Pleomorphomonas sp. T1.2MG-36: one gene and its partner. The protein of the gene in region 2 binds, or shares a complex with, the protein of the main gene of each other region. Links are inferred from orthologs where the notes say so. Each region holds a gene or a part of one and is shown on either strand. Other genes may lie near its edges.

The links.
Region 1: the proteins of QQZ18_RS09670 (region 2) and xseA are in contact, whole or in part, in a cryo-EM structure (PDB 8TXR), measured with the Escherichia coli proteins. The link is inferred for Pleomorphomonas sp. T1.2MG-36 from one-to-one orthologs.

The regions. Positions count from the first base shown.
Region 1 is NZ_CATNLY010000023.1:198,688-213,107, reverse strand. Bases 7,526-10,515 are described here. They hold xseA (exodeoxyribonuclease VII large subunit), read right to left. Parts: upstream 9,743-10,515; coding sequence 8,309-9,742; downstream 7,526-8,308. Other genes in these bases: QQZ18_RS12420 (glutamate--cysteine ligase), read right to left, coding at 9,855-10,515; QQZ18_RS12430 (histidine kinase N-terminal 7TM domain-containing diguanylate cyclase), read left to right, coding at 7,526-8,299. Also shown: QQZ18_RS12455 (methyl-accepting chemotaxis protein), read right to left, coding at 1-273; QQZ18_RS12450 (hypothetical protein), read left to right, coding at 263-475; QQZ18_RS12445 (bifunctional acetate--CoA ligase family protein/GNAT family N-acetyltransferase), read right to left, coding at 551-3,268; QQZ18_RS12440 (universal stress protein), read right to left, coding at 3,335-4,165; QQZ18_RS12435 (malate synthase G), read right to left, coding at 4,292-6,460; more of QQZ18_RS12430, read left to right, coding at 6,671-7,525; more of QQZ18_RS12420, read right to left, coding at 10,516-11,243; QQZ18_RS12415 (16S rRNA (uracil(1498)-N(3))-methyltransferase), read right to left, coding at 11,366-12,109; QQZ18_RS12410 (glutathione S-transferase), read right to left, coding at 12,275-12,514; QQZ18_RS12405 (DUF1127 domain-containing protein), read right to left, coding at 12,511-12,849; QQZ18_RS12400 (DUF1127 domain-containing protein), read right to left, coding at 13,032-13,355; QQZ18_RS12395 (LysR substrate-binding domain-containing protein), read left to right, coding at 13,628-14,420. UniProt on the Escherichia coli protein: Bidirectionally degrades single-stranded DNA into large acid-insoluble oligonucleotides, which are then degraded further into small acid-soluble oligonucleotides.
Region 2 is NZ_CATNLY010000012.1:591,208-605,521, forward strand. What follows is about bases 6,925-9,808. They hold QQZ18_RS09670 (exodeoxyribonuclease VII small subunit), read right to left. Parts: upstream 8,548-9,808; coding sequence 8,302-8,547; downstream 6,925-8,301. Other genes in these bases: QQZ18_RS09665 (carbohydrate ABC transporter permease), read right to left, coding at 6,925-7,134; pdxH (pyridoxamine 5'-phosphate oxidase), read right to left, coding at 8,568-9,176; QQZ18_RS09680 (DnaJ C-terminal domain-containing protein), read left to right, coding at 9,421-9,808. In the rest of the region: QQZ18_RS09645 (ABC transporter ATP-binding protein), read right to left, coding at 180-1,247; QQZ18_RS09650 (sugar-binding domain-containing protein), read right to left, coding at 1,244-3,955; QQZ18_RS09655 (extracellular solute-binding protein), read right to left, coding at 4,018-5,298; QQZ18_RS09660 (carbohydrate ABC transporter permease), read right to left, coding at 5,363-6,217; more of QQZ18_RS09665, read right to left, coding at 6,214-6,924; more of QQZ18_RS09680, read left to right, coding at 9,809-10,413; QQZ18_RS09685 (DUF1499 domain-containing protein), read left to right, coding at 10,410-11,192; QQZ18_RS09690 (MBL fold metallo-hydrolase), read right to left, coding at 11,194-12,033; QQZ18_RS09695 (hypothetical protein), read right to left, coding at 12,143-12,562; QQZ18_RS09700 (MFS transporter), read left to right, coding at 12,779-14,074; QQZ18_RS09705 (TlyA family RNA methyltransferase), read left to right, coding at 14,203-14,314. UniProt on the Escherichia coli protein: Bidirectionally degrades single-stranded DNA into large acid-insoluble oligonucleotides, which are then degraded further into small acid-soluble oligonucleotides.

The DNA of each region.
Region 1 (14,420 bases), on a different replicon or contig from region 2:
GAGGCTGGCGTTGACCTGCTCCAGCAACTGGCCGGCCTGGGAAGCCGCGCCGTTGTCGCGGTTCTGGATGAACGTGGTGACGGCATTGCCGGCATCGTTGACCGTAGCCAGCACCGAAGCCGACTTCGAGGTCATGTCCACGGCAAGGCCAAGGCGGCTGAGGCCAAGGAACCCTGCTCCGCCAACTATGGCGGCCAATACCGCGAGAGAAATCAGACCGCCGCCGATTTTCATTGAAATCGATCGGTTCGACAGGAAGGCCGTGAGCGACATGTTCTCCCCCCGGATTGGCGCCCGCCACGAGACGGCGCGCAAGCTCCACGCGCATATCGGCGGAATGTGCGGCGGGGCCGGTAAAGAAAACGTGGATGAAATACGCGAACTACGCGAAAAATTGTCGGCTTCACAATCGTTTGCGCTGCAGATTAATCCCCGTTATGCCGGGGGTTGCCGATATCGTTCCATCGACGGTTGAAAACAGCGGAAAAACCAAATCGTCCATGACGGTTCATGGATATGAAAAGGTGAATACAATTGGAGGTTGTCCGAACTAGACTTTAGTTCCGTCCGCAGTCGAACGGAGGTCCAGCGCGACCTTGATGATTTCGGGGCTGTCGGGGTCGGGCGTCAACCTGAAACCCAGGCGCTCGCACATTCGGAGCATCTGCCGGTTTTCGGCGAGCACCTCGCCGTGAATGCGTCCGTAGCGCTCGCGACGGGCGTAGCGGATGATTTGCATCATCAGCGCCCTCCCAAGACCAACGCCCTTGAGGTCGGAGCGCACCGATACGGCATATTCTCCGTCGCCACCGCCGGGGTCGCCGTGCAGCCTGACGCCGCCGAGCATCTCGCCGTTCTCCGGATCGAGCGCGACGAAGGCCATGGCACGCGAATAGTCGATCTGCGTCAGGCGGGCAACGAAGGCATGCCCAAGGTCGTGGACCCGCTGGAAGAAGCGAAGGCGCATGTCCTCGGCCGTCATCTTGGAGAAGAAGGCGAGATAGCGGCCCTCGTCTTCCGGCCGCACCGGTCGTACGAACACCGACCGGCCGTTGGGGAGGGCGATGAACTCCTCCCACTCGGTCGGATAAGGACGGATGGACAGGCGCGGATGATGCACGGCGCCGCCGGATGCCGGCGAGTCGGCGACGAGCGTGACGCGCGCATCGACGACCGTCAGCCGGTCGGCCTCGGCGATCAGCGGGTTGAGGTCGATGTCGGCGATGGCCGGATGCTCGGCAACCAGTTGAGCGAGCCGCTGCAGGATGATGGCGAGCCGATCGACATCGACGGGCCGACGGTCGCGATAGCCCTGAAGCTGGCGGGCGACGCGCGTCCGGGCGATCAGGTCGCGGGCGAGGTTGGCATCGAGCGGCGGCAAGGCCAGCGCTCGGTCGTTGATCACTTCGACGGCGGTGCCGCCGCGTCCGAAGACCATCACCGGTCCGAAGATCGGGTCGTCGGTGACGCCGGCGATCAGTTCCACCGCCTTGGGCGCAACGATCATCGGATGGAGCGTCACGCCATCGATGCGAACACCCGGCCGAGCCGCCTTCGCACGGGCGATTACCTCGTCGGTCGCCGCTCCCACCGCCTCGGGGGTCGACAGTTCCAGCTCGACACCGCCCACGTCGGACTTGTGAACGATGTCGGGCGAAGCGATCTTCACCACCAACGAACGGTGTTCGGCAAGCAGCCTCGCGGCAAGGCGCCTGGCCTCGCCGGAGTCGGCGGCGGCCAGCACCGGCACGATGGGAATGCCGTAAGCGGTCAGGAGCTCGACCACTTCGCTCGCCTTGAGCCAGAGACGGTTGTCGGCCAGCGCGGTGGCGATCACGGCCGCCGCGCGGGCCCGGTCGGGAGAAAAGCCGGCCAGAACGTCGGCCGGCGTTGCCGTCAGGGCGGCCTGCGCTTCTGCGTGGCGGACGAGCTGCATCAACCCCTCGACGGCGCCGTGCGGCGTTTCGAGCGCCGGGATACGAGCCCGCGCGAAGGTGGAGTTCCAGCCGTCGTCCTCGCCGAGCCAGGCGGCGATCAATGGCTTGCCGTCGTAGCGGCCCCGGCGGTAATCGGCGACGGCCTCGACCACTGCCTCGGCCGCGAGCCGGGATGGCGCCAGCGGTGTCGGGCAGTTGATCGCCACCACCGCATCGACGCCGCTATCGGCAAGCACCGCCCGCGTTGCCGCGCCGTAGCGGTCGGCGGCGGCATTGCCGATGAGATCCACCGGGTTGCCGCGCGACCAGCCGGGCGGTAGCGCCAGATCGAGGCTCGCGAGGGTATCGTCGCCAAGCGTGGCGAGCTCCCCTCCAAGATCGACGACACGATCAGCCGCCAGCACGCCGGCACCGCCGCCGTTGGTGATGACGGCGATGCGCTTGCCCTGGATGCGCGGAACGAGACTGAGCGTTTCGGCGGCGGCGAACATCTCGTCGAGATCGGCGACCCTGAGCAGGCCGGCCCGGCGGAACGCACAGTCATAGACGGCGTCGACGCCGGCCAGCGCGCCGGTATGCGACCGAGCGGCGCGGGCGCCTGCGGCATGCCGGCCGGCCTTGATCACCACCACCGGCTTCGAGCGCGCGGCGGCGCGCGCCGCCGACAGGAAGGCGCGAGCGTCGCGAATGCTTTCCAGATAAAGAAGAATGGCGCGGGTGCGATGGTCGAGGGCGAAATGGTCGAGCATTTCGTCGAAGTCGACGTCGACGGCATCGCCCAGCACGGCAATGCCCGAAAAGCCGATGCCATGCCGCGCTGCCCAGTCGAGCGCGGCGTGGGTCAGCGTTCCCGATTGCGAAACGAAGGCGAGATCTCCGGGCACGGCAGCTCGCTGCGCGAAGCTGGCATTGAGGCCGATAGGGGGAATCTGCAGGCCGGCGCTGTTGGGGCCGAGAACCCGTATGCCATTGTGCCTTGCCACCGCCGTCATGGCCTCGAGAAGGCTGCCCGGCCCGTGGCCAAGCCCGGTGGTGATGACGACCGCATGGCGAATGCCGGCGGCGCCAATTTCCTCCATCACGCCGACGATCGCCTCCGGCGGGACGGCGACGACCGCGAGGTCGGCCGGCACGGCAAGATCGGCGACCGAGGGGTGAACCGCGACACCGTCGATCTCGGAAACGAAAGGATTGACGAAGGCGATCCGGTCGCGACCGAAGGCGGCAAGGTTGCGGGCAAGCACCGATCCGACCGAGTTCGGCCGGGCGGTCGCGCCGATCAGCACGACGCGCTTCGGCCGAAAGAAGGGGTCGAGGCTCTGAAGGCTCATGTCGGCCAAGGCTCGGCGATGGAGGGACCGGAGCGCAACAGGGCAGAGGCGCTCCGGTTCGGACGATCAGTGGGTCATCAGAGTAGGAATGGTCATCTTCTCAAGCATGTCGCGGGTGACGCCGCCCAGCACGAACTGGCGGAAGCGGTTATGCCCGTAGCCGCCCATGACCAGCATGGTCGCGCCGCTTTCGGCGGCATGGTTGTTGAGCACCGTCGATACTTCCGACGCCGAGCGCGGCAGCGTCGTGACGGTGACCTTGTGGTCGTGCCGTGCCAGATAGGCGGCGACGTCGGCGCCCGGTTCGCCGGACCAGTTCTTGGAGCCGGCCACCATAACCACCTCGATCGAAGTGGCCACCCTCAATGCCGGCAAGGCGGCATGCACGGCCCGCGCCGCCGTCGACGAACCGTCCCAGGCGATCATGACCTTCTCGGAGGTGATGGGCTTGTTCCAGGCCGACGGAATGATCATGACCGGCACGCCGGATTCGAACAGCAACGTCTCGATGATGGCGGCGCGCATCGGCTCGCCATGCTCGGGGTCATCCTGGCCAATGATGATCAGGTCCGAAAGCTGCGCCTGCCGGACAATGGCCGGTGTCCCGCCCGAATAGACGGTGGCGGTACGGGCCTCGGCGTCGACGCCGTATTTCGTCGCCTCTGCGGCAAAGGCGGCGGCGGCCTCCTTGGCCGAGGTCTCAGCGTTGGTGATCGCCTCGACCAGATATTCCGCCGGAACCGGCGAAGCGAGGAAGCCGGGCGCGATCGGTTCGAGCGCCAACGCCAGGCCGGTGACATGGGCCTTTCGCCGCGAAGCGAGTTCAAGCGCCGCCGTGGAGGCGTTCATCTTTTCATTGTAGATGTCGATGATGGTGAAGATGTCCCTGACGGTCATGGCAGCGCCTCCTCAAAGACTTCAAGACGAGGGTCTTGCGACCCCGGCGCCGACGGCAAGGCCTTGTTGGAGAGCCAAAATCCGTCGGACGCCATAATCCTTAGATAGGTCTGGGCGCCGATCAATTCACCTGATGGCCATCTCCACCTTTCGCCTACGCCGGAAGGCGGTGAGCACGGGCTCCGTGTAGCCGTTCGGCTGGCGGTCGCCCGTAAGTATGAGCTCTACCGCCGCCTGGAAAGCCAACGATCCCGCGAAGTCGTTGCCGATCGGGCGATAGGCCGGATCGCCGGCATTCTGTCGGTCGACGACCGCCGCCATCCGGCCGAGCGTTTCCATCACTTGTTCGCGACTGACGACGCCGTGCTTCAGCCAGTTGGCAATGTGCTGGCTGGAGATGCGGAGTGTCGCCCGGTCTTCCATCAGGCCGACGTCATGAATGTCGGGTACCTTGGAGCATCCGACGCCCTGGTCGATCCAGCGGACGACGTAGCCGAGAAGGCCCTGGGCATTGTTGTCGAGCTCCTCGGCGATCTCGGCGGCCGTCCACGCACGGTCGGTGGCGATCGGCAGGGTCAGGAGCGCATCGAGGGAGGCCCGCTCGCGTTTCGCGAGTTCGGCCTGGCGGGCGGCGACGTCGACATCGAGATAGTGAAGGGCATGCAGCGTTGCTGCCGTCGGCGACGGCACCCAGGCGGTTGAGGCGCCGGCGCGCGGATGGCCGATCTTCTCGGCGAGCATTGCCGCCATCCGGTCCGGCGCCGCCCACATGCCCTTGCCGATCTGAGCGTGGCCGGCAAAGCCGAGGGCCAGACCGGCATCGACGTTGCCCGCCTCGTAGGCGGCGATCCAGGCCGCCGACTTCATGTCGCCCTTGCGGACCATCGGCCCGGCAAGCATGGACGTGTGGATCTCGTCGCCGGTGCGATCAAGAAAACCGGTGTTGATGAAGAAGACACGCGACTTTGCCGCGGCGATCGACGCGCGAAGATTGACCGAGGTGCGCTGCTCCTCGTCCATGATGCCCATCTTCAGGGTGAGCGGCTTGAGGCCCAGAGCCGTTTCCACCGCCGAGAACAGCCGGTCGGCGAAGGCAACCTCCTCGGGGCCGTGCATCTTCGGCTTGACGATGTAGACGGCGCCGGAGCGGCTGTTCGCATGCCGGCCGTTCGGGCCGATGTCGTGAAGGGCGATGGCCGAGGTGACCAGAGCGTCGACAAGGCACTCGGCCGTCTCTCTGCCGTCGGCGTCCAGCACCGCGTCGGTCGTCAGAAGCGAACCGACGTTGCGCACCAGCATCAGGCTGAGCCCCTTGAGCGCGCCGTCCGAATCGTCGGGCCGGATGAAGCTGCGGTCGGCGGCCAGCCGACGCGTCGTGCTGACGCCCGCCTTGTCGAAGCTCGCCTCGAGATCGCCGCGCATCAGCCCGAGCCAGTTGCGATAGACGGCCACCTTGTCTTCGGCGTCGACGGCGGCGACCGAGTCCTCGCAGTCCATGATGGTGGTCAGCGCGCTCTCGATGAGGATATCGGCGATGCCGGCCGGATCGCTGGCGCCGGTCGGTTGCCCACGGTCGAAGTGTAGGTCGATGTGAAGGCCGTTTCGCTTCAGGATGATGCCGGCCGGTTCTTCGGGATCGCCGCGATAGCCGACGAACGCCTCGGGGTCGGCGAGCTCCTCTTCGTTGCCATCGGAAAAGCGGACCCTGAGCTTGCCGTCGACGACGACATAGGCGACGACGTCGGCGTGGCCTCGGGACTCGAGCGGGGCCGCCCCGTCGAGCACCGCCTTTGCCCGCGCCACCACCGCCTTCGCGCGTTCTGCGTCGAAGCCGCCCTTCGAAGGCGGCGTGCCAAGGGCGTCGGTGCCGTAGAAGGCGTCGTAGAGAGAGCCCCAGCGGGCATTGGCGGCGTTGAGGGCATATCGGGCGTTCATCACGGGAACGACGAGTTGCGGGCCGGCGACCTCGGCGATTTCCGGATCGACGCCGGTCGTCTCGATGGAAAACGGCGCCGGCTCGGGAACGATGTATCCGATCTCCGTGAGGAACGTCTTGTAGGCCGCGGGATCCACGGCGCCCGGGTGGGCGGTGTGCCAGGCATCGATCTGTTGCTGCAACGCATCGCGCCGGTCGAGAAGGCGCCGATTCTCGGGGCCGAAGCGGCCGACGATATCGGCGAGCGCCACCCAGAAGCGATCGGGTTCGAGGCCAGTGCCGGGCAGCGCCTCCTGTTCGACGAAGCTAGCGAGCTCTTCGGCTACCTTCAGGCCGTTCAGCGTGCGATAGGCGGTCATTTCGGCATCCTGATTCCTAGGGGCTCCGGAAAACCCCGCATGGTTCGGTGCCACACAAAAGCCGTTGCGCTCCGCTCTGTCCAGTCCCGAACATGCTCTTTGCCACGCTCACGGGTGGCGAACGCATAAAATTGAAACCAAATGGAAAGGCTCCGCAGGATATATGCCGACGAATCATTTTTTGTAATCAATTTCTGCGGAGCCATTCAGTTGCAGCCGGCCGCCGTCATTTTGGCACTCGTCGTAGTCGGGACGGCTGCGACCACCTGGCACACGTTGCGCATCGGCAGCTTTCCGGGGCGCACCGACTATCTCATGCTGATGGCATCGGGCTGCTGGTGGGCGATCTGCGCCATTCTGGACGTCAGCTCCGATACGCCGGAACTCAAGCTGTTCTACTCGGAGCTCGCCTGGTACGGCATCGTCACCACGCCGATCTCGTGGATGCTGTTCATGAGCGCCTATGTGCGGGGTGGCGATCTGCCGAACGCTTCGCTCTATACCGGCCTTTCGATCGCCGCCGGTCTCGCGATGCTGGTCATCGCCACCACCAACGAACTGCACCACCTCATCTACGTGGCCGTGAGGCCCGATCCCACGCCGGCCTATCCGGACCAACTGTATTACGAACACGGCTCGGTCTTCTTCGCGGCGATGATCGCCATCTACTTCTTCATGGCGCTGACGACGGTCCGGACCCTCTGGGCGGCGGTTCACGCCCCGCCGGTCCATCGCGCCCAGTTCGCCGGCCTCCTCGTCTCGGCCATGGTCCCCTGGGCGGCCAATATCGCCTACAACCTTGCCGGCGTGCGCGTCTTCGGCTTCGACCCGACCCCGCTCGCCTATGTCGTGGTGCCGGTGATCTACAGCTTCCTGGTCAGCCGCAACCAGTTCCTGTCGTTGGCGCCCGTCGCTCTCAGCGCGGTGGTCGCTGCCCATCCCGACGGCATTCTGGTGGTATCGGGAAACGGTCTGATCGCCGAGGCCAACGCCGCGATGCAGGCGATCTTCGATGGCAAGCCACTCGTTGGTCATCCCTTCTCCAGCCTCGGTGTCACCTTGGGACCGGCCGGTCGAGCCAGCCTGTTCGATGATGGCGATCTGGTTCGACGCTGGCAGCGCGGCGATCGCACCTATGAGGTTCGGACCGTCGTCGTCGGCGGTGTGCGCCACTCCGAGAGCTTCGCCTATGTGCTGCGCGACATCACCGACTATCTCCGCGCCCAGGAGAGGCTCCAGGTGTCGACGCGGCTGATGGAAGAGCGCCTTGAAGCCAACCTGAGCCTTCAGGAACAGCTGCACGAGATGGCGCACCGCGACAGCCTCACCGGTCTCAACAACCGGCGCATTCTCGAAAGCATTTCCCACCGGTTGATCGATGGTGCCGACGCCGTCGGGCGGTCGTTGGTTGCCGTCTCGCTCGATCTCGATCACTTCAAGCGCCTCAACGACACCTTCGGCCACAAGGCCGGCGATGATGCCCTGGTGGCGATGGCGGGCGTTCTCAGCCGGTCGCTTCGTCCCGGCGAAGTGGCGGTACGCATGGGGGGCGAGGAGTTCCTGGTGCTGATGCCTCACGCCGACATCGAGGAGGCCCGCGCCCGCGCCGAGGCATGGCGGGCGGTGATCCGTTCCCTGCCGGTGACGACCAGCCAGGGAATGGCCGACATAACCTTCTCGGCCGGAATCTCCGCCTATCCCGACACCGCGGCGTCCTTCGAGCAGATGCTGCAGCAGGCCGACAAGGCCGTCTATGCCGCCAAGCGCGCCGGCCGCAACCGCGTTGTCGTCGCCCGCCCGATGGGCGAGGCGGGCGACGGACGTCTGCGGTCGGTCTGAACGTCTCGCTCAGAAAAGATTGCCCTGATCGTCGGGGCCGGTCTTCGTGCGGGGACGGCGCGGCGTCGGCTTTGCCTCCGCAGCCGGAGAGGGCTCGTCGCCCACCCGACCGCGCACCCGGCCGTCGGCGAACTCGATCTCGACCGCCGCCCCTGCCGCAAGCCCGCCGGCACGGAATACCGGCTTTCCCTCGCCGTCGCGCACCAGTGCATAGCCTCGCCTCAGCGTCGCCATGTGGTTGACCGCGTCGAAGACCGAGGTCACCTGTTCGAGACGTCCCCGCCGTCGGGCGATCAGCTCGCCGATGGCGCGGCCGCCGCGCGCCGACAGGACGGACAGCCGCTCGGCAAGTTGCGCCTGGGTTCTCAGAAGGCTTGCCGGCGTCAGGCGGGCCGTGACCCGCTCGAACTGCCGGGCGTGCCAGGTGGTGTTGGCGCTGAGGGCTTTCGGCAGGGCGTTGGCGGCGCTGTCGAAGCGCTGGCGGGGCAGGGCGAGGATATCCGCGGCGCGCGGCAGGGCGCGCGCGGCGGCAACGAGCCGCGTTCGCCTGAGGTCGACCGCCCTGAGGCTGGCGCCGGTGAGGCGCCGGCCAAGGTCGTCCACGCGGTCCATCAGTTCGCGCCTCACGGGCACCACCATTTCGGCCGCACCGGTCGGTGTCGGGGCTCGCACGTCCGAGGCGAGGTCGATCAACGTCCAGTCGGTCTCGTGGCCGACCGCGGAAACCAGGGGAATCTCGCTCGCCGCTGCCGCCCGGACCACGACCTCGTCGTTGAATCCCCAGAGGTCTTCGAGGCTGCCGCCGCCACGCGCCACGATGATGACGTCGGGTCGCGGAATGGGCCCATTCTCGGGCAGTGCATTGAAGCCGGCGATGCCTGCGGCCACCTCTGGCCCGCAGTTCTCACCCTGCACCTTCACCGGCCAGACCAGCACATGCACCGGAAAGCGATCGGCGAGGCGATGCAGGATGTCGCGGATGACGGCGCCGGTCGGCGACGTGACGACGCCGACGACGCGCGGCAGGTAGGGCAGAAGCTGTTTCCGGCCCGGGTCGAACAGTCCTTCGGCGCCCAGCTTGCGCTTGCGCTCTTCGAGCAGTGCCATCAGCGCGCCGGCCCCGGCCGGTTCCAACGCATCGATGACGATCTGGTACTTGGACGAGTTGGGGTAGGTGGTGAGGCGCCCGGTGGCGATCACCTCCATGCCTTCCTCTGGCTTGAAACGCAGCTTGCCCATCACGCCGCGCCAGACCACGGCCTCGATGCGGGCGCCCTCGTCCTTCAGGGCAAAATAGGCATGGCCTGAGGAGTGCGGTCCTCGATAGCCGGAGATTTCTCCCCGTACGCGCACGAATCCGAACTGGTCCTCGACGCTGCGCTTGAGCGCGAAGGAAATCTCGGAAACTGTAAATTCTGCGGCATTGGAAAGGGCGTCGGTCACCGAGGATCATCCGGCAAAGCTGAGGTGAGCCGCGCGCGACGACTCGCAAGAACGGCGATCATGGAGGCCGGAGGCCGGGGCGTCAAACGCCGCCGGTCACCGGAAAGCGCCGTCAGAGGCAGCCGAGGTCGCCCATCGGTTGCATGTCGAGTGCGCAGAAGATGCCGTCGAGATTGTTGCCGAATTTCTCAAGCAGCACTTCGGCTTCTGTCTTGCCGCGATCGAGGATGATGTCGAGCGGCTTCAGATAGCTCGTCTCGTCCTGGCCGCAGCGGTTGAGCCGGGCGCGCCGGGTGAGGCCTGCCCGCGACAGCGCCACCACCTCGCGGCCGATGTCGCGTACCGTTCGCCCGCCGATCTCCGCCTTAAGAGCGATCGCCGGCACGTCGTCGCGCAGGCGCTGCCGCTCCTCGGCGGTCCAGGTCTTGACGAGGTCCCAGGCGGCATCGAGCGACGCCTGATCGTAGAGAAGGCCGACCCAGAAGGCCGGCAGCGCCAGGATGTGGTCGGTAGAGCCTGAATCGGCGCCGCGCATTTCAAGATAACGCTTGAGCCGCACTTCCGGGAACAGCGTGCCCAAGTGATTGTCCCAGTCGCCGATGGTCGGTTCGACACCCGGCAACCGGTCGCGGAAGCCACCGGCCATGAACTGCCGGAAGGTGATGTCGGTGGCACGGTGGTAGGTGTCGCCGCGCTTGATGAAGTACATCGGCACGTCGAGCGCCCACTCGACGTAACGTTCGAAGCCGAATCCCGTCTCGAACACGAAGGGAATCATGCCGGCTCGCGCATTGTCGGTGTCGCGCCAGATCTCGGAACGCTCGGACAGGCGTCCGGTGGCCCGGCCGTCGAGATAGGGCGAATTGGCGAACAGCGCCGTGGCGATCGGCTGCAGCGCGATCGACACCTGCATCTTCCGTCGCATGTCGGCTTCGGAGGCGAAATCGAGATTCACCTGTACCGTGGCGGTGCGGAACATCATGTCGAGGCCGCGCGTGCCGACCGTCGGCATGTAGTCGGACATGATGGCATAGCGCGACTTCGGCATCACCGGCGTTTCGGGCAACGTCCAAATCGGACTGGCGCCGAGGGCGAGGAAGCCGATTTTGAGCGGCGTGGCGATTTCCAGAACCTGCATCATATGCGCCTGCAGCTCGGTCGCCGTCTGGTGCAAGTTGACGAGCGGCGCGCCGCTGAGCTCGAACTGACCGCCCGGTTCGAGGCTGATGGCGCCGCCGTGAGTCGGATCGAGCAGGCCGATCGGTTGGCCCCGGTCGGCAATCGGCTCCCAGCCGAGGAGCCCTTCCATGCCTTCTAGCAGTTGCCGGATTCCGCCCGGCCCCTCATAGGGAACCGGCGCATGACTGAACTTGCGGAAGCCCACCTTTTCGTGCTCGGTGCCGATCCGCCAGCGTTCCCTGGGTTTGCAGCCGCCGGCGATCCTCTCGACGAGATCGGCGACGGAAGTGATCGGCGTAGTGTCGGACGTGTCGCGCGCCATGAGAGGCCCCCTCGGATTGGGCGGCAACCTAGCCGCACGGTGAGGTTTGTTCAATTGTCGCCAGGTGGTCGGGGAGAAACGTTTTGCTCCTCATCCGCTCACGATCGTGTCAGGAACCGGATCTACCAGTCGCCGAGCGTCGTCTGGACGACGGCGAGGGCCGCCACCGCTGCCGTGTCGGCGCGCAGAATGCGCGGGCCCAGGGGAATCGCGGTGACGAAGGGCAGGGCCCTGAGGGTCCGCCGCTCGTCTTCCGAAAAGCCGCCCTCCGGTCCGATCAGTACGGCAAGCGGCCCGCGAGGCAGCGCCGCCAATGTGGCGAGCGGGTTGGTCGTCTCTTCCCCCTCGTCACAGAAGATCAGCCGGCGGAGCGGTTCGTCGCGTTCGAACCGGCCAAGTAACCGATCGAGCTTTTCCTCGTCTTCGACGGCGGGCACGTGGAGCACGCCGCATTGCTCGGCCGCCTCGATCACGTTGGCTCGCATCCGCTCGGTGTTCACCCGGCTGGCCTGGGTATGCTGCGTCAGCACGGGACGTATCCGGCCGACACCCATTTCCACCGCCTTCTGCACCATGTAGTCGAGCCTGGCGTGCTTGAGCGGCGCGAAGAGATAGAGAAGATCAGGAACTGCCGGCTGAGGTCGGCTTGGTCGCAGGTCCAGGAGTTCGGCGGACTTCTTCCCGGCAAGTCCAAGCCTGCCCCGCCACTCTCCATTCTGACCGTCGAACACCAGCACGCCATCGCCTTCCTTGAGGCGCAGCACGTTGAGCAGGTAATTGCTCTGGTCGCGGTCGAAGGATACCGGCATGCCATCGAGCGGCGTTGAAACAAAGACGCGCGGCGTTCGGAAATCGGAATGGGCCATGGGCAAGCCAATAGCACGCCGCCACGGGACAAAAAAAGAGGCGGCGCCTTGCGACGCCGCCAGTTGTTCCGGCAGGGGGCCGGGATAGGAAGGGTCCGGAAGGGAGGCGGATGGCCCGGACCCCGTACGGGCGCACCGGGGTGGAGGTGCGCTCGCGGAAATACCTCAGGCCGCTTCCAGCTCTTTCTGGCGCTGCTTCTTGAGCGGCATCGAGTAACGAACCTCCGGCGGCGGCTGGATGGCCGTTTCGAAAGCCAGCATCGCGGCGAGGAAGGTGTCGCGCGCCTGTCGGTCGGCAAAGCCGACCACCTTGCCCTTATAGTAGGTCAGAGCATCGGGGCTGACGGGACGGCGGGTGATGGGGCAAAGATCGTTGACGCAGTCTTCCAGTCTGGGTGCGATCATTCTTCCCTCCCCCTGACCAAGGGCGTGAACTCCACGCTCTCTGCGCGGCGCGCGACAACACTGTTCATGTTCATCGAATTGCCACGAGCGATCGCGGCGAGCCTGAGCGACGGATCGGCATGAAGCGGACCGTCGAGGGCTTCGCGTACGTCGGATCGGCTGAGACCGATATCGGCCAGCTCGTGATCGGTGAAGTCGCAGAGTTGTTTGGCCATCCAGCGATTGACCATAATCTTCGCGACGAACCCCGTGCGCTCGGCTGCGGCGCGCACCAGCGAGGTGAACGTCGTGACGAAAGCGGCGGCGAAGGTGGTGGACGCGAGGGTCGTGGACATGATCGGCTCCATCAAGGGGCTTTGGATGGTTCGGCGTTGCGTTGGGTCAGGGGTTGAGGTTTGAGTTGAGGCGCCAACGGGGCTTCACTTGGAAGCCCCGTTGAGATTTCGTTTACCACTTCATAACTCCGATGAATGTTTCCTATCGGACTTATGCGTATCTCTTATGAAACACGTACGTGTTAATCACGAAGCGCAGCAGCGGCTTCCAGAGCTTGTTCCCGTTCGGCGCGGCGGGCTTCCGCACGGCGGGAGGCCAGCGTGTAGCTCGGCTTGCGGTCGATGGGGACGAGCAGCGCGCCTTCGACATCGGCATGGGAAATGCCCATGTCCTTCAGCGCCCGTGCATCGAACTCCAACAGTTGCATGGTTTGCCGGCGGTCGATTTCCGCTGCAATCAGGGCGCCAATACGGCGGAACAGCGCACCCGCGAGACGAGTCGCCTCGTGAATCGGGCGAAGGGAGGAGACGCGGTGCGAGGATGCATGATCAAGGATCAGGGTCATTCTCTTGGCTCCTGCGTATTTGCTCTGCTCGCCGAGCAGAACATTGCGGCCTTGCATCTCTGATGTGGATATGCCGCTACGGTGTTTCGATAGTGGATTTATCTCATGGGGCTATCAATCAGTCCAACGCATGTTTTTGATGCTTTTCATGACGAAATTTGATATCACGGGTCTGACTGCATGAGACCACTCGGGGCGATGGGAAGCCACCCGAAAACCGACGGTCATCGCTGGATAGGCTGCCGTTCGGCTATTCATCAGGATTGTTGAAGATGAACGTTCTCGACCTTGATCAACTCAGAACCTTTGTCGCCATCGCCGAGGTGGGCTCGTTCACGGCAGCCGCTGACGTCGTTCACAAGACGCAGTCTGCCGTTTCCATGCAGATGCGACGTCTTGAGGATCGGGTCGGCAAGCCGATCTTCTCCCGCGACGGCCGCCAGAGCCGCCTCACCGAGGATGGTCGGCGGCTGCTCGAATACGCGCGCCGTCTCATCCGCCTCAACGACGAGACGCTCGCCGCCTTCGAAGATCCTGGCCTGACGGGCTCGGTTCGCCTCGGCATTCCCGACGACTACGCCGATCGACTGTTGCCGCCGGTGCTGGCCGGCTTCTCTCGCATCAATCCGATGATCGAGATCACAGTCGAATGCCAACGCTCGGTCACCGTCTCCGACATGATCCGCGACGGCCGTCTCGATCTCGGCATCATCAATCACGGCTACTACGGCTCGCTGCGCGGCGAGGTGATCCGGCGCGAGCCGCTGTTCTGGGTCGGCTCGCGCGATCACAGCGTCCACGAACTTGATCCGGTGCCGCTCGCCCTTGGTCCGGACGACTGCTGCTGGCGCGCCAATGTCGTCCGCGCCCTCGACCGCGAGGGCCGGCGCTTCCGCGTCGCCTATATTTCCAGCGCGGCGCTGGCGCTGTCGGGTGCGGTGCTGGCCGGTCTCGCGGTCTCGGTGCTGCCGGAAAGCGCTCTCAAGGCCAACATGCGTATTCTCGGTCTGCGCGAGGGGTTCCCCGAGCTTGAACCGGCCGAGATCGGCCTCCTGCGTGCCGAAC
Region 2 (14,314 bases):
CGGCACCAAGAGGCGGGATGAGAATTCCTTTCCAACCCAGACGGCAAAGCAAAGGCCGATTGGAAAATCGTACCCTCGCCTGCCCTCATTTCCCGTCGAGCGGTTCGGCGCCACTCGCCGATCCGGCGCCATCGGGCTCGGACTTTCCAACTTTGGCCATCGTGGCTGGGGGAACGGTATCAGCGCAGCCGACGACCATCGGCGTCAAAGACGAGTATGTCATCCGCCCGGCAGCGCAAGGACAGCACTTCGCCCACCCTGGACCGGTGATCGCCCCGCTGCGCGAAGCGAATGACGGTTCCGTCGGCCAGGCGGCCATGGACAATGGACTCGCCGCCCAGATTCTCGACGACGGACACATCGAGCTGAAAAACAACGTCGCCGGCGTCGTCGCCGATGCCCAGGCTCTCCGGTCGGATACCGAGCGTCACGTTCGCGCCCAGCGGCGGCATCGTCGTAAGCCGCAGGCGCGCAGTCGTTGAGGCAACCGCTGCGCTATTGTCCGCCTGGATCGTGGCAGGCAGCATGTTCATCTTCGGCGAACCGATGAAGCCGGCCACGAACAGATTGTCCGGATCCCGATAGAGATCGACAGGGCGGCCGATTTGCTCGACCACACCGGCGCGCAGCACGACGATCTTGTCGGCCAGCGTCATGGCCTCGACCTGATCGTGGGTCACATAGACCATCGTCGAGCCGAGTTGCTGATGCAGCTTGGCGATCTCGATGCGCATCTGGACGCGCAGTTCGGCGTCAAGGTTGCTGAGCGGCTCGTCGAACAGGAAGGCGGTGGGCTGCCGGACGATCGCCCGGCCTATGGCAACCCGCTGCCGCTGACCGCCCGAAAGCTGCGACGGCTTGCGCCCCATCAAAGGCTCCAACTGAAGGATGGCGGCCGCTTCCCGCACGCGCCGCTCCGTCTCGATCTTCGACGTCCCGGTCATGCGCAGGCCGAAGCTCATGTTCCCGGCCACGGTCATGTGCGGATAGAGCGCGTAGGATTGAAACACCATGGCGAGGCCGCGCTCGGAGGGCGCGACATTGTTGACGATGCGATCGTTGATCAGCAGGTCGCCGCTCGTCACATCCTCAAGGCCGGCGATCATCCGCAGCAGCGTCGACTTTCCGCATCCGGAAGGCCCCACGAAGACGCAGAACTCCCCCGTTTCTATCGCCAGATCCACGCCATGAATGACTTTCGCCGCTCCGAAAGCCTTGGTGATTTGCCGCAACTCGATCGCGCTCATACGGACACCGCCTTCCACCACCCAAGAACCGTTGCCTGATCCAACGTCGGCACCGGGCCGGACGGCGCCGCCAGATATTCGGCAAGCGCCTTGCGGAAGGCGCGCGCAACCGGCCGGGCGTCCAGATCGGTCGCGACGTCGGCCGCGCAGAGGATGAGACGTCCCCGTCCGATCCTGGCCTCTGCGACCAGCATCAGATCGCGATTGGCGTTCCAGTCGTCGATGACCCGCACAATGGGTGCAAAGCCGACATCCGCCGTGTCGAAGGCCCGGCGGCGGTGGGTCAGCTCCCACCAGTGCCAGTCGGAATGGCTCGCTGTCGGGAAATGCTCGAAAAGCCGGTTGTCGGCTTCGACCAGCAGTCCGAGCGTATGAGGCGCCTGACCGCTGGTCCAGAGCGTGTTCCAGAAGGCGGCGGTATGTCCGAGGACGGCGTTCGGCTTCATGGCCTCCGGCGGCGGTGATAGCACCAGCGTCTCGCCGTCGGCGACGCGCGCCAACGTGGCCTCGTCGAGCGTCTCGACAAGTGGCAGGACGGGGTCCGTGGCGACAGCGCCACCCATCACCCACAATCCCCAGCGATTGCGATAGTCGGTCCCCTCGAGCGTCAGCACGATGTCATAGCGAGCCGGCGCAGGACGTTCGGACAGATCGATCTCGATGTCACCGAGCGTATGCAGGTATCCGCTTTCGAGCCGAAGGCCGTCGACATGTCCCTCATCCACCACGGTTCCACGATCGTCGCAGAGCTGCCAGACGATCGTCGGGTTTTCGAGTGCAGTCGGACCGAACTGCGCCAGTTGAACGGTCGCGACAAACCGTTCGCCCGCAATCTTCACAAAGCCGTCGGCCCGCAGGAGCGGCACGATCGGAGCGCAAAACTCGCGGAACTCCGCCGCATCGACATAGGGCTTTGGGTCCCAGAAGGCGTCGACAACACCGACGAGCGCCGTACCCTGGCCGGAAAAGTCCTGCAATCCAAGGAGTTGAGTTCCGGCCATGTCCGGCGTGCGTAGCGCCGCCTCGATCTCTTCCTTGTAGAGTTGGGTCTGCAACGCACCACTGGCCAGCATCATCCGTCGGGCGAGCGCGCCCCGCCCTTTCGCGGCGAGGTCGTCGCGCACCATCATGAAGTTGCGCGCCTCCAGAACGCCGCCGTACTTGCTGATTTCGGCAAGGTCGGGATAGACGCACCACTGACCGGTCTCGTGACTGACCAGCGCCATCGGAGCCGCGTCGACCCAGTCGCTCCAGTCGGTGCGCGTTTCTAGCGGCCGGGCGTTGAGGCGACCGTCAAGGCCCTCGCCCCAACGCTGGTTGCGCGGCTCGGGCTTCGAGATGTAGTCGGCCCGCTGGATGGTCGGCCAGCCGGACCCGCCGGTGTAGACGCGACGGTCGTCGCGGGCATGCCAGTCGTCGATGAAGCGTTCGAGGAAGGCGTGGACGCCTGATCCGTTCACCTCGTTGCCCACGCAGAGCATGACGAAACTCGGGTGATTTCCGTAGCTGGCGACGATGCGCTCCGCCTCGACGTGGATATAGCGGTCGAGGGCCGGATCGGCACCAAGCATCGGCCAGACCGGCGTCTCGACATGCAGCAGCATGCCGAGACGGTCGGCGACCTCGAAGGCGGCCTCCGGCGGGCAGTAGGAGTGATAGCGGATGTGATTGAGGCCGTAGGCCTTGGCGGTGCGGAAGACCTTCTCCCAACCCTCCGGATCGGTCGGCGGATAGCCGGTCAGCGGGAAGATGCAGCAGTCGAGCGTGCCACGCAGGAAGACGGGGCGGCCGTTGAGCTTCAGGCACCGGCCGTCCCGCACGAAGCTCCGGATGCCGAAGCTGGTCGCGCGCCGGTCGAGTTCGACACCGTCGCGCATCCAGCGAACCGTGAGCCGATGGACGACGGGCGAAAACTCGTCCCAGACGCCGGTCTCGGCGGGAAGGTCCGCGTCGATGGTAATCGGGGTGAAACCGCTTGAGACAACAATGGGTTTCCGGATGACGATCGGTTCGGCAACGCCCTCCAGGGCGAATTCGAGGACCAACTGATCGTCGTGCGGGTCGCTCCAGAAGGACGGGAAGCGGTTGTCGGCATCGAAGGCATCGAGTTCGATCCTGACCGTCACGTGGCGGTCGGGCGCACGCACGTCCAGCCGGGCGATCGATGCTCTGGCGGCCTCCACGCGCAGATAGCCGACGACGCCGTTCCAGTTGGTCTGCGTGTGATCGGTGTTCGAGTGGGCGACGGCCTTCATCATGGCGCTGTCGCGAACGATGGCGTCACCAACGGCCTCGAAGCGGCCGTTGTCGATCATCATGACGATCCGGTGTTCGCCGGCACTCAGCGGACCGGCCATCATCCGCACCGCCGTGGACAAGCTCTCGTCCCGTCCGAGCTTGTAGCCGTCGAGCCAGATGTTGACCTCGCCGTGCGGCCGCTCCAGCGCGATGGTGAAGAAGTGGTCCTCCAAGCCCTCCGGAACGCTGAAGCTGCGCCCATACCAGGCCTTGCCCACATAGGGATGGCGGCGGCTGAGATGGGCCATCGTCCGCGTCGTCGTCAGCGGCGTCTTGGCGGCTTCGTCGACGCTCCCAGGAAGGGCGATCGTGTCGTTCAGCCCGGAGACATGCCAGGCCTCCGCCTCGCCTCTGCCGGTCGGATCGAGCGCAAAGGACCATTGTCCCTCAAGGGGAATCGAAAACAGCATGTCGGCCTCTGGAAAAGGGCGGGCACCAGCGGCGCCCGCGGAGAGAGTTCCTGTCCGGTCGCTTACATCCGGGCTTCGATCTCGGCCTTTGCGCCCGCGAGGGCCTCATCGACGCTCATGACGTTGCGCGCGACGTTATTGATCGCCGTTCCCATGGCGGTATAGGCGACGCTGTCGAGCGGGTTGAGGGTGAACGGCGTCATCTCCGCCTGCACGGGCGCGAACACCGCGTTGACGTTCTCGCCGCCGTAATAGGCGTCGGGCGCGTTCAGCCAGTCGGCCTTGCTTGCCGGCGTCCAGGCAGGATAGAGGTCGTCGCCCGAGAACTGCTGCTTCAGGCTCTCGTTGTCGGTGACCAGCCAGCGGACGAAGGCCCAGGCCGCTTCCTTGTTCTGCGAGCTCTTGAGAACGCCGAGATAGTCGCCGCCGCTATTGAAGGCGCGCTTGCCCTCGAAGGCGGGCGCCGAGGTCACGGACCACTTGCCCGCCTGGTCGGTGGCGTAGGCGCGCTTGAGCAGGCCGCCGAACCAGTTGCCGTAAAGCGCGGTCGTCAACTGGCCGCGCTGGAAGGCGCCCTGCCACTCCGGGCTCCAGGCCGAGAAGGGCGAAATCAGCCCCGCCTCGGAGGCTTCCTTCACCTTCTCGAGCCCCGCCTTGAAGACGGGATGGTCGAGTTGCAGCTTGCCGTCGGCGCTGAAATAGCTGACGCCGGCCTGGGCCATCATGGCGCGGACGATTTCCTCACCGTTTCCGATGACCCAGCGCTGGTTCGGAACGACCAGCTTCTTGCCTTCGCGGATGAAGGCGTCCCAGTCGCTGAAGAGGTCCGCCACCGCCTTCGGGTCGGACGGCAGGCCGACCTCGGCGAAGATGTCCTGCCGATAGAACATGCCGCCCGGGCCGGTGTGCTTGGGCAGCGTGGTGATGCGGCCGTCGGGCAGCGTCGAGTTGGCGGCGGTGAACGGAGCGAAGTTGGCCATCAGCTCCTTGGCGCCGTAAGGCGCCTCGGCGAGGTCGACCCACTGATCCTTGTCCCGGAGAAGCGCCATCATGCCGATCTCGACGCAGGCGACGTCGGCGCCGTTGCCGCTCAGGAGCGCGCGCTGCACGGCGTTGAGATAGGCGTTGTTGGCCTGCGGGATGCCCTGCACGTTGACCTTGATGTTGGGATAGGCCGCATTGAAGGCCGGCAGCAGGGCCTGGAACGTTCGATCGTTGTTGGGCCAGGTCAGCACGCTGATGGAACCTGAGATGGTCCTGTCAGGCGCCTCCTGGGCATAGGCCGACGTCGAGGCCAACACGGCCAGCGCCGCCGCGGCGAGTATTCTCAGTCCCTTTGCCATTGTTCTCTCCTCCACTTGAATCGGCTGCCGGGGCGTTTCTCCTGCCGTCCGCGACGCGACCGCCTTATTTCACCGAGCCCGATGTCAGGCCGGCGATGAACTGCCTGCTCAACAGCGCAAACAGCACGAACACGGGAACGAGCCCCATCAGCGTCGCCAGCATGACCGCCGGCATGTCCGAGTAATGCGTGGTCGACAGCGTCGTAAGCGCCAGCGGGACGGTGAACTTGGTTCCGTCGCCGAGAACCACCAGGGGCAGCTGGAAGTCGTTCCACGTGCTGATCAGCGTCCAGACCGCCAGCGCGGCCAGTCCCGGCCGGATGATCGGAACAACGACGAAGAAGAACACCGCGATGCCGCCGGCGCCGTCCATCTCCGCCGCTTCGTAGAGTTCGCGCGGAACGGTCGAGCCGACATAGGTGTACATCCAGACGACGCCGAATCCCGACGCCACCGCAGGCACGATCAGCGGCCAGAAGGTGTTGAGCCAGCCGATGGCATTCATTTGCAGGAAAAAGGGAATGAGGGCCAGCGACGGCGGGAAGAACAAGGTGGCGAACGTCACCACCAGCAACGTCTTGTGACCGGGCGCACGCGTGTAGCGCGACAGCCCGTAGCCGGCGAGCGAACTCACCAGCACCAGTCCCGCCGTCTTCGGCAGGGCCACGGCAAGGCTGTTGAGGATCGGCCGGAACGGCGGGAAGACGTTGGCGATGTTGGCATAGTTCTGAACGATATTGTCGCCGAACCACAGGGGCGGTGGAAACTGGAAGACTTCGTTCAGCGTCCGTGTCGCGAAGACCGCCGTCAGATAGATCGGCAGCAGGAAGAACAGCGACAACAGACCCAGCGCCGCCGTCACGCCGATGTTGAAGCGCTTCTCGCGATTGGACATGCGCCCGAGGATGCCTTTGCTCATGCTCCCTCTCCCGCTTTGGTGCGGCGCATGAGGCCCCTGTAGACCAGCGTAAGGACGACGACTGCCGCGAAGATGTACCAGGACACGGCGGAGCCGAGACCGAAATTGAGCTGGGTGAAGGCGGTGGCGTAAAGATACATGCCGACCGTGGTGGCACTGTTGTTCGTGCCGCCGAGGCCCTGCGTCAGCACGAAGGGCTCGTCGAACATCTGCAATCCGCCGAGCGTCGCGGTGATGACCGCAAAGGCGATGGATGGCATCAGCAGCGGCAGCGTGATCCGGGACAGGATCGCCCAGCGACCGACGCCGTCCATGCGCGCCGCCTCATAAATGTCGCGCGAGATCGACTGCAGGCCGGCGAGGAAAATGATGATGTACCATCCGGTCCAGCGCCAAATGACCAGAAGGACGACCAGCGGCTTGATCCAGACCTCCGACCCGAGCCAGTCGAAATAGCTCGGGGTGCCGGTCACGGCCCCCGTCAAGAGATTCACGAGCCCGCCGTTGGCCGAGAAGAACAGGCGCAGCACCACCGCCGCGATCGCAGGCGCCACCAGAAGCGGCACCAGAAACACCATGCGGAAATAGGTTTTGCCGGCGGCGACATACTCGTTGATGGCGACCGAGAGGGCCAGGGCAAGCGAGATCGTCAGGAGGGTCGACCAGAACCACAGGTAGATGGTGTTGGCCACCGCCTTCTGGAACACCGGATCGTGGAGGGCACGGACGTAGTTTTGAAGGCCGACGAAGACCGGGGAACCAAAGCCATCCCAACGCGAGAAGCCGAGGTAGAAGGAGAACACCACCGGGAAGACGGAGAAGGCCAGGAAAATGGTGAAGAACGGCAGCACCGAGATATAGAAGGCGCTGTTGCGCCGCCACTGGGAAGCTGGTGTTCGGCTTACCGTTTCAACCATATGGCGCCCCTCCCGAGACCTCGGATCTCATAGACACTGCGATGCGATGACGCACCGTTCGCGCGGCCTTCTCCGAGCCGTCAGTCACCGCCGCGATAGACCGGGACTCGCCGTTTCAGACCTTCGAGCCCCGCAAAGCTTGATCCACAGCAACGGTTCACCGAAGCTTGCGACCAAGCGAGGGCGCTTGATCGCAGTGTCGACGTTCTTCTTTAAGCGAATCCCGGAGCAGCTGGAATGACGTAAACACTGAGCGGCATGGATGATTCTATGGGGCCGCGCGACCTAGCTTGCGACTCTGGCGGACCAAGCCCCCTGAGCCGGCGACGGCAACGATAAGGCTGGCAGATCCTTGATCACCCCCTTTCCGGAGCGGATCTCCCTCGGCATGCGTTTGACGGCAAAGCTCGACATGACCTGAAAGCCTAGGCAAATCATGCAATGCGAGCAGCGGACCATCCTCAGCCGATCGAGCGAGCGTCCACGAGGAACACAAGCTGTTCCCACACGGCGCGCCCATCATCTACGGCCTCTGGGGCTGAAATCAGATAGCCCCTCCAAGCCGACAGCGAGTGCATGGCAAGCGGCAAAATTGAGAAATGGTCGGTCTTGCCGGAGTTGTCGCGATGGTCTCTTCTGGATGGACCTGGAGTGCGGAGGAGCGCCCTCGGGTCGCCGATAACGGCGGTCGGCGCGCACATGAGATCAACGACCGCGCCAAACCGGCGTCGGACGGACCGGCCAGCGGTTTTGACGTTACGGAGAGATCGACTCGTCCCATGGTGGGTTTCCTCGCTCCGCAGCCCGAGATGGACCTGCATTCGAGCACCAGACCTGCCGCTTTGGCAGGACAGGCGAAGCGATGGTCTGCATGGAGTATCCTCTGACATCAGGGCATCGCGTCAGAGGATGAGGAGTAATCGACCTAGAGCTCTTCAGGGGCGCGATCCAGCGCGCCGCCGCGCCCCGCAGTCCAAACCGGCTGAACGATGAGCCCCCGATCGAGCCCTTCGCCAAGCGATGCCGGGCGGTCGCCCGCACGTTCAATGCTGCCGATAGCGGCGCCTCCGCCAAGCCGGCGGAAGCTCGGGGGCCGGGACCGGCTCCGTTCTGGAGTCCCCCCCTCTTACGATGGCGAACTCCAGACGATCTCCCCGTTGCCCGTTTTCATTCCCTGTCGAGCGGCTCGACGCCAGCAGCCGATCCGTCACCGGCAATTCGGATCTTCTCCACCTTGGCTTCGGCCGCCTTCAGCAGACCGTCGCAATGCTTGCGAAGCGCATCGCCACGTTCATAGATGGAAATGCTCTCCTCAAGCGGCACCGAACCCTGTTCGAGGCGGGCGACGATGCCTTCGAGTTCCTTCAGGGCCTGCTCGAAGCTGAGGTTGCTGACGTCGATGGCGTTGGTCATTCTCGGCTGCCTTTCGTCGGTCAGGGATAGAGGCGGGTGCGCGTCCAGCCACCATTGCCGTCGGGCAGGAAGCGGACGCGGTCATGCAGGCGGAACAACCCATCGCGCCAGAACTCGATGGCGGTCGGCGCGATGCGCAAGCCTGACCAATGGTCGGGGCGCGGCACGGCGCCGACGCCGAACTTCAAGCCCCATTCGGCAACCGCCTTCTCGAGCGCGAAGCGGCTTTCGAGCGGGCGGGATTGCTTGGACGCCCAGGCGCCGATGCGACTGCCGCGATCGCGGCTCTGGAAATAGGCATCCGCCTCGTCCTTCGACACCTCGGAAACGTCGCCGCGTATGCGGATCTGCCGCTTGAGGCTCTTCCAGTGAAACAGCAGTGCTGCCTTGCGGCTCTTCAGGATCTGCTCGCCCTTGGCAGAGCCGAAGTTGGTGTAGAAGACGAAGCCGCGCTCGTCGAACCCCTTCAGCAGCACCATGCGCGCGTCCGGCATGCCATCTTCGTCGACAGTGGCGAGCGCCATGGCGTTGGGGTCGTTCGGTTCGCTCTTTTCGGCGTCCTTCATCCAGCTGACGAACAACTGGTACGGTTCTGACGCTCCGGTGAAATCTGGCTCGGAACTGGACATGTCTCGTCGACGCCTCGTCATGCTGGCTGGCCGGCGGCCAGATTCGGGCAAGCGTTCGGACGGCATATAGCCACATCCCGGCTGGCGACAACCTCTTGGGCGCCTGCCCCCTGAAAAGATTTTGTCAAAGTCGTCCGACCCGTATAATGGCACACTCTGGAACGGAACGTGATCGGGCATTACATGCTTGGCAGAACCTTGGCGCCATTGGGCGCCATCATCCATTTGAAGAGGGCCAACCAGCATGCGTGATCCGTATGAGGTCCTGGGCGTGCCCAGGAGCGCGGACGAAGCGACGATCAAGAAGGCTTACCGCAAGCTCGCCAAGCAGCACCACCCGGACGCCAACAAGAACGATCCGCGCTCCAAGGAGCGCTTTGCCGAGCTGAACTCGGCCTATGAGATCGTGGGCGACAAGGACAAGCGCCGCCAGTTCGACGCCGGCGAGATCGACGCCGATGGCAAGCCGCGATTCACTGGTTTCGAAGGCTTCGGCGGTGCGGGCGGCATGGGCGGCGGGTTCCGCCAGGCCGGCGGCCGGCCGACCGACGACATCCTGCACGACATCTTCGGCGATGCCTTCGCCAACTTTGGCGGTGGTGCCGCTCGCGGTGGACGCGGAAGCCGGCGTGGCGGCGGATTCTCGGGATTTGAAGGCTTCGCGAACGCCGGCGCAGCCGGCCCGGGCGCGGGTGCCGCAGGATCGACCAAGGGTGCCGACGTCATGGTGACGGCGCGCGTCCGCCTCGAAGACATCGTCGGCTCGGGCAAGGTGCGCATCACCCTGCCGAACGGCAAGTCGCTCGACGCCAAGATACCCTCCGGTTTCGAGCCCGGCCAGCAGCTTCGTCTCAAAGGCCAGGGCAGCGAAGGCACGCCGCCGGGCGACGCCATCGCCATTCTCGTCTACGAACCGCACGCCCTGTTCCGGCCCGACGGCTACAACCTGCGCCTCGACCTGCCGGTCACACTCGATGAGGCGGTGCTGGGCGGCAAGGTGCGGGTGCCGACGCTCGAGGGCGCCGTCGACATGACCATTCCGGCCGGCGTCACCGGTTCGAAGGCTTTCCGTCTGCGCGGCAAGGGCCTGCCCGACAAGAAGGGTGTTCGGGGCGATATCTTCGTCACGCCGCGCATCGTACTGCCGGATGGCGCCGACGCCGGCCTCGAAAAGCTGATGGAGCGTTGGCGCGAGGTGCGCCCCTACGACGTACGCGGGCCGGAATTCTCTTCATGAGCCGCCTGCCCCCGCTGCCATTGCCGCCGGCGCGCGGTGCCCGTACCGCGCGTTTCGTCGCCAGCCTCGCCTTCATGGTGATGATGGTGGGGATCGTCTCCCGCCATCTCGATCTGATATCGAGTGGCACCATGTACGTGGCGGTCGGCACCGGCCTCGTGCTCGGCCTCGCGGCATTCGGTGTGCTGGCGATGACCATCCGCGACGTCTGGCAAGAGGGACGAGGCGGTGCCGACAGCGCATTCGGCACTCTGCTGCTGATCATTGCCGCTTTCTCGCCACTGATCGGCGCGGCTGCGGCCTATGTGGCCTACCCGGCCATAGACAGCGTTTCGACCGACACGGACGATCCGCCCGCCACCCCGGCCGGCTTTTCGCAAGTGGTCCTGCCGATCGATCTGCGCGCCGCTCCCAGCGAAGCGGCGGCCTTGCAGGAGGACGCCTATCCGGACCTGACGACGCAAGCCGCCGACCTTTCCACGGTCGAGGCCTATGCGCTGGCCCGACAGACCATCGACGATCTCGGCTGGGTGATCCGACTGGCCGAGGAGCCCGACACCGAGGCGGCGAGCGGCCGCATCGAGGCCGAGGCCCGATCGCTGGTGCTCGGCACGCAGGAAGACGTCGTCGTCCGCATTCGCCCCGGCGACAGCGGCAGCCGCATCGACGTTCGATCCTTGAGCCGGATCGCCATGCCCGACCTTGGCGAGAACGCCCGCCACGTCGGCGACTTCATCGCCCGGTTCGGCGATGTGTCGCGGCGACAGGCGGCCAACTGACTCAGCTTCGGCCCAGCCGGCCCTCCCTCGTCCTGACGAGGCCACGGTCCTCCAGCCAGTCGGCGTGAGCCTTGACCGACAGCGCCGCCGCCCCGGCCAACGCCGGATCGAGACCGATGTAGACGGCGGCGACGATCTCTTCGATGGTTCGTTCCTTGCCATCGAGCGCCCGCAGGATAGCCGCCTCGCGTCCTTCCCGATGGCGTTTGAGTTCGGCCACCCGGAACGGGCCGTCGACCACAGGACCGCCGTGCCCGGGCAGGTAGATGTGCGCCCCGATGGCTGCGAGACGATCGAGGGACGCCATGTAGTCGGCCATGCTTCCATCCGGAGGCACGACGACACTGGTCGACCAGGCCATGACATGGTCGCCGGAGAACAGCAGGTCCAGCCCGGCAAGGTCGTAGCAAAGATGCCCCGCCGTATGTCCTGGTGTGGCAACGGTTCTGAGAGATCCGACCTCCGTCTCCACCACCTCGCCGTCGGCCAGCACCCGGTCCGGCCGATAGAACGAACGCGTGGCGTCGGGCGCGGCGCCGATCACCTCGGCCCCGGTCAACGCGGACAGGCGGCGCGCGGCCCCGGCGTGGTCGGCGTGACCGTGGGACACGACGATCCGCCGGACCGGTGCGCCAGCGACCGCCAGAAGGTCCGATATGTGGTCCTCGTCGTCGGGACCGGGATCAATGACCGTGATCTCTCGCTCGCCCAGCAGATAGCAGTTGGTCCCACGGTAGGTCAGCGGCCCGCCGTTGCGGGCCGTCAGCCGGCGGAGGCTCTTGGCGACCGGTTCGGCGACGCCATATGCCGGCCCGTACTCAAGGGCAATATCGTCGCTCACGCCGTCCTCCCCGGCTTCGGCGGGCCGTCATGTCGGCTCATGGGCTGACATGACTCCCCCGCACATCGCATGAATCGTCCTGACTCCCGATGACCCCGCATGGACTCCCTCATCCCGGTGTCCCCGTGCCGGCGCCCGGCGCCGTGAGCCAGCCGATCAACCAGAAAAAGCCCCAGCCCAGGGCAAACATCGAAGCCAGCGACAAGGCGACGATCGTCACCATCGTCCAGACCAGGGCGCGGGGCATCACCGGTGCATCGGCATCGGGGACCGAGGCCAACACCCGGATCAGGTCAGCGCCCTCGTCGGGGTCGAAGACGAACGCTCCGGCCTGAAACCGGGCGCCAATCATGAAGCCGTCCGGACCCATCGTCCGAATGAGATCCTTCGACCGCCAGGAGACGATCGCCTGTCCCTCCGGAGCGAAGATGGCGAGCCCGTCGAGGGAAAGCTCCGCCCTCGCCGGCCGACGGCGGCCGTCGCCGTCCTCGAACTGTCCGTCAGCGGTCGCCCAAGCTGTCGTCGTCATGTCGCAGTCTCCCGACAACCGGCCGAATATGGCCGAGCCCTGCTTGCATTTCCACACGAACTGCCTCAAACCGATTCAAAATACAAAGTTCATGGAAAAGCCGTAGAGGTTCGCGAACTTGCGCGCTCAGAGGTCGGGTATACCGATGTCGGCGCAGCTATCGCGGTCGGTCTCGGCCGGCAGCCACCGTCCATCCGCCTGCACACGAGTTCGTCCTTGTCCAAGACCTTTGCCCCACTCGTCTCGCTCCTGGCCGGTGTCGCCTTCCTGCTGTGCGGAAACGCACTGCTGGGCACGATGATCCCGCTTCGCGGGCTCTACGAGCACTTCACGCCGGTCATCATCGGCCTCATGGGCTCGTCCTACAATCTGGGCTTCGTGGTCGGCTGTCTCGCCTGCCCCTACCTGATCCTGAGAGCCGGCCATATCCGCGCCTATTCGACGCTGGTCTCGCTCGCCGCCGCCACCACGCTGGTCCATCCGATGGTCGTCGATCCGCTGGTCTGGATCGGCGCGCGCTCCATCACCGGCTTCTGTCTCGCCGGCCTCTACCTCATCATCGAAAGCTGGCTCAACGACCGCGCCACCAACGACAATCGCGGCCTCATCATGAGCGTCTACATCGTCGTCAACTTCCTCACCACCACCGCCGGCCAGCTGATGATATTGCTGGCGCCCATCCAGCATTTCGAGCTGTTCGCCGCGGCGTCTCTCCTGGTGTCGCTTGCCGTCGTCCCCGTGGCGCTCACCACGTCGGCGCAGCCGGCGCCCATCGCCATCGTGCAGTTCCGGCCTCTTCGGCTTCTGAAAATGGCGCCGGTCGGCCTTGCCGGCACCTTCATGATCGGCGTCGCCAATGGCGCCTTCTGGTCCCTGGTCACCGTGTTTGCCATCGGGCGCGGCCTCTCGGCGAACGGAGCCGCGATTTTTCTCTCGATCGCCGTGGTTGGCGGCGCCTTGATGCAGTGGCCGGTGGGCAGGCTGTCGGATGCCCATGACCGACGCCTGGTGCTCGCCGGGGTGATGGTGCTGTCGGCGGGAGCCAGCCTTATGACTGTCCTGCTGCCGCTCGGCGGCACCGGCCTGTTCGTCATGGCCTTCCTGCTCGGCACCGTCGTGCTCACCAGCTACTCGGTGGCCGCCGCCCACGCTTACGATCGGGCCGAGAAGTCCGCCTATGTCGAGATGGCGACAGGCGTTTTGCTTGCCAACGGCGTCGGGGCGGTGTTCGGGCCGCTGATTGCCTCCTTCGCCATGGAGAGCTGGGGCGACGGATCGCTGTTCGTGTTCATGGCCGTCGTGGAGCTGCTGCTTGCCGCGTTCATCGCGCTGCGTTGGCGTATCCGCCCCTCGCGGCCGGACGACCCGAAGGAAGCCTACGAACTCTACTCCACAGCCCCGGTCGGTGGCGCCATTCCGCCCGAGGCGCCGTCGCCGGACGATCCCATTCTTCAAACGCCGATCGTGCCGGCGCCCGAGCCCAAGGCGCAGGCGGAAGCGGACTCTCCCTAGCTCGCCGAGGCTCCGGACGGAAATCCCGTCCGGTGCAATCGCATCCGAGCTGTCGGCCGCCGTCGACTTTTTGACCCGATGCGCCAACGGGCCTTGCCAAAGACCGGCGCCTGCCCCAAAGCATGCCCATGGCAAGGATCCGTCTCGATCAGCTTCTCGTCGCCCGCGGCCTCGCGGACAGCCGCGCTCGCGCCCGCGACGCCATCTTGCGCGGCCACGTGACCGTGGCGGGGCGGGTGG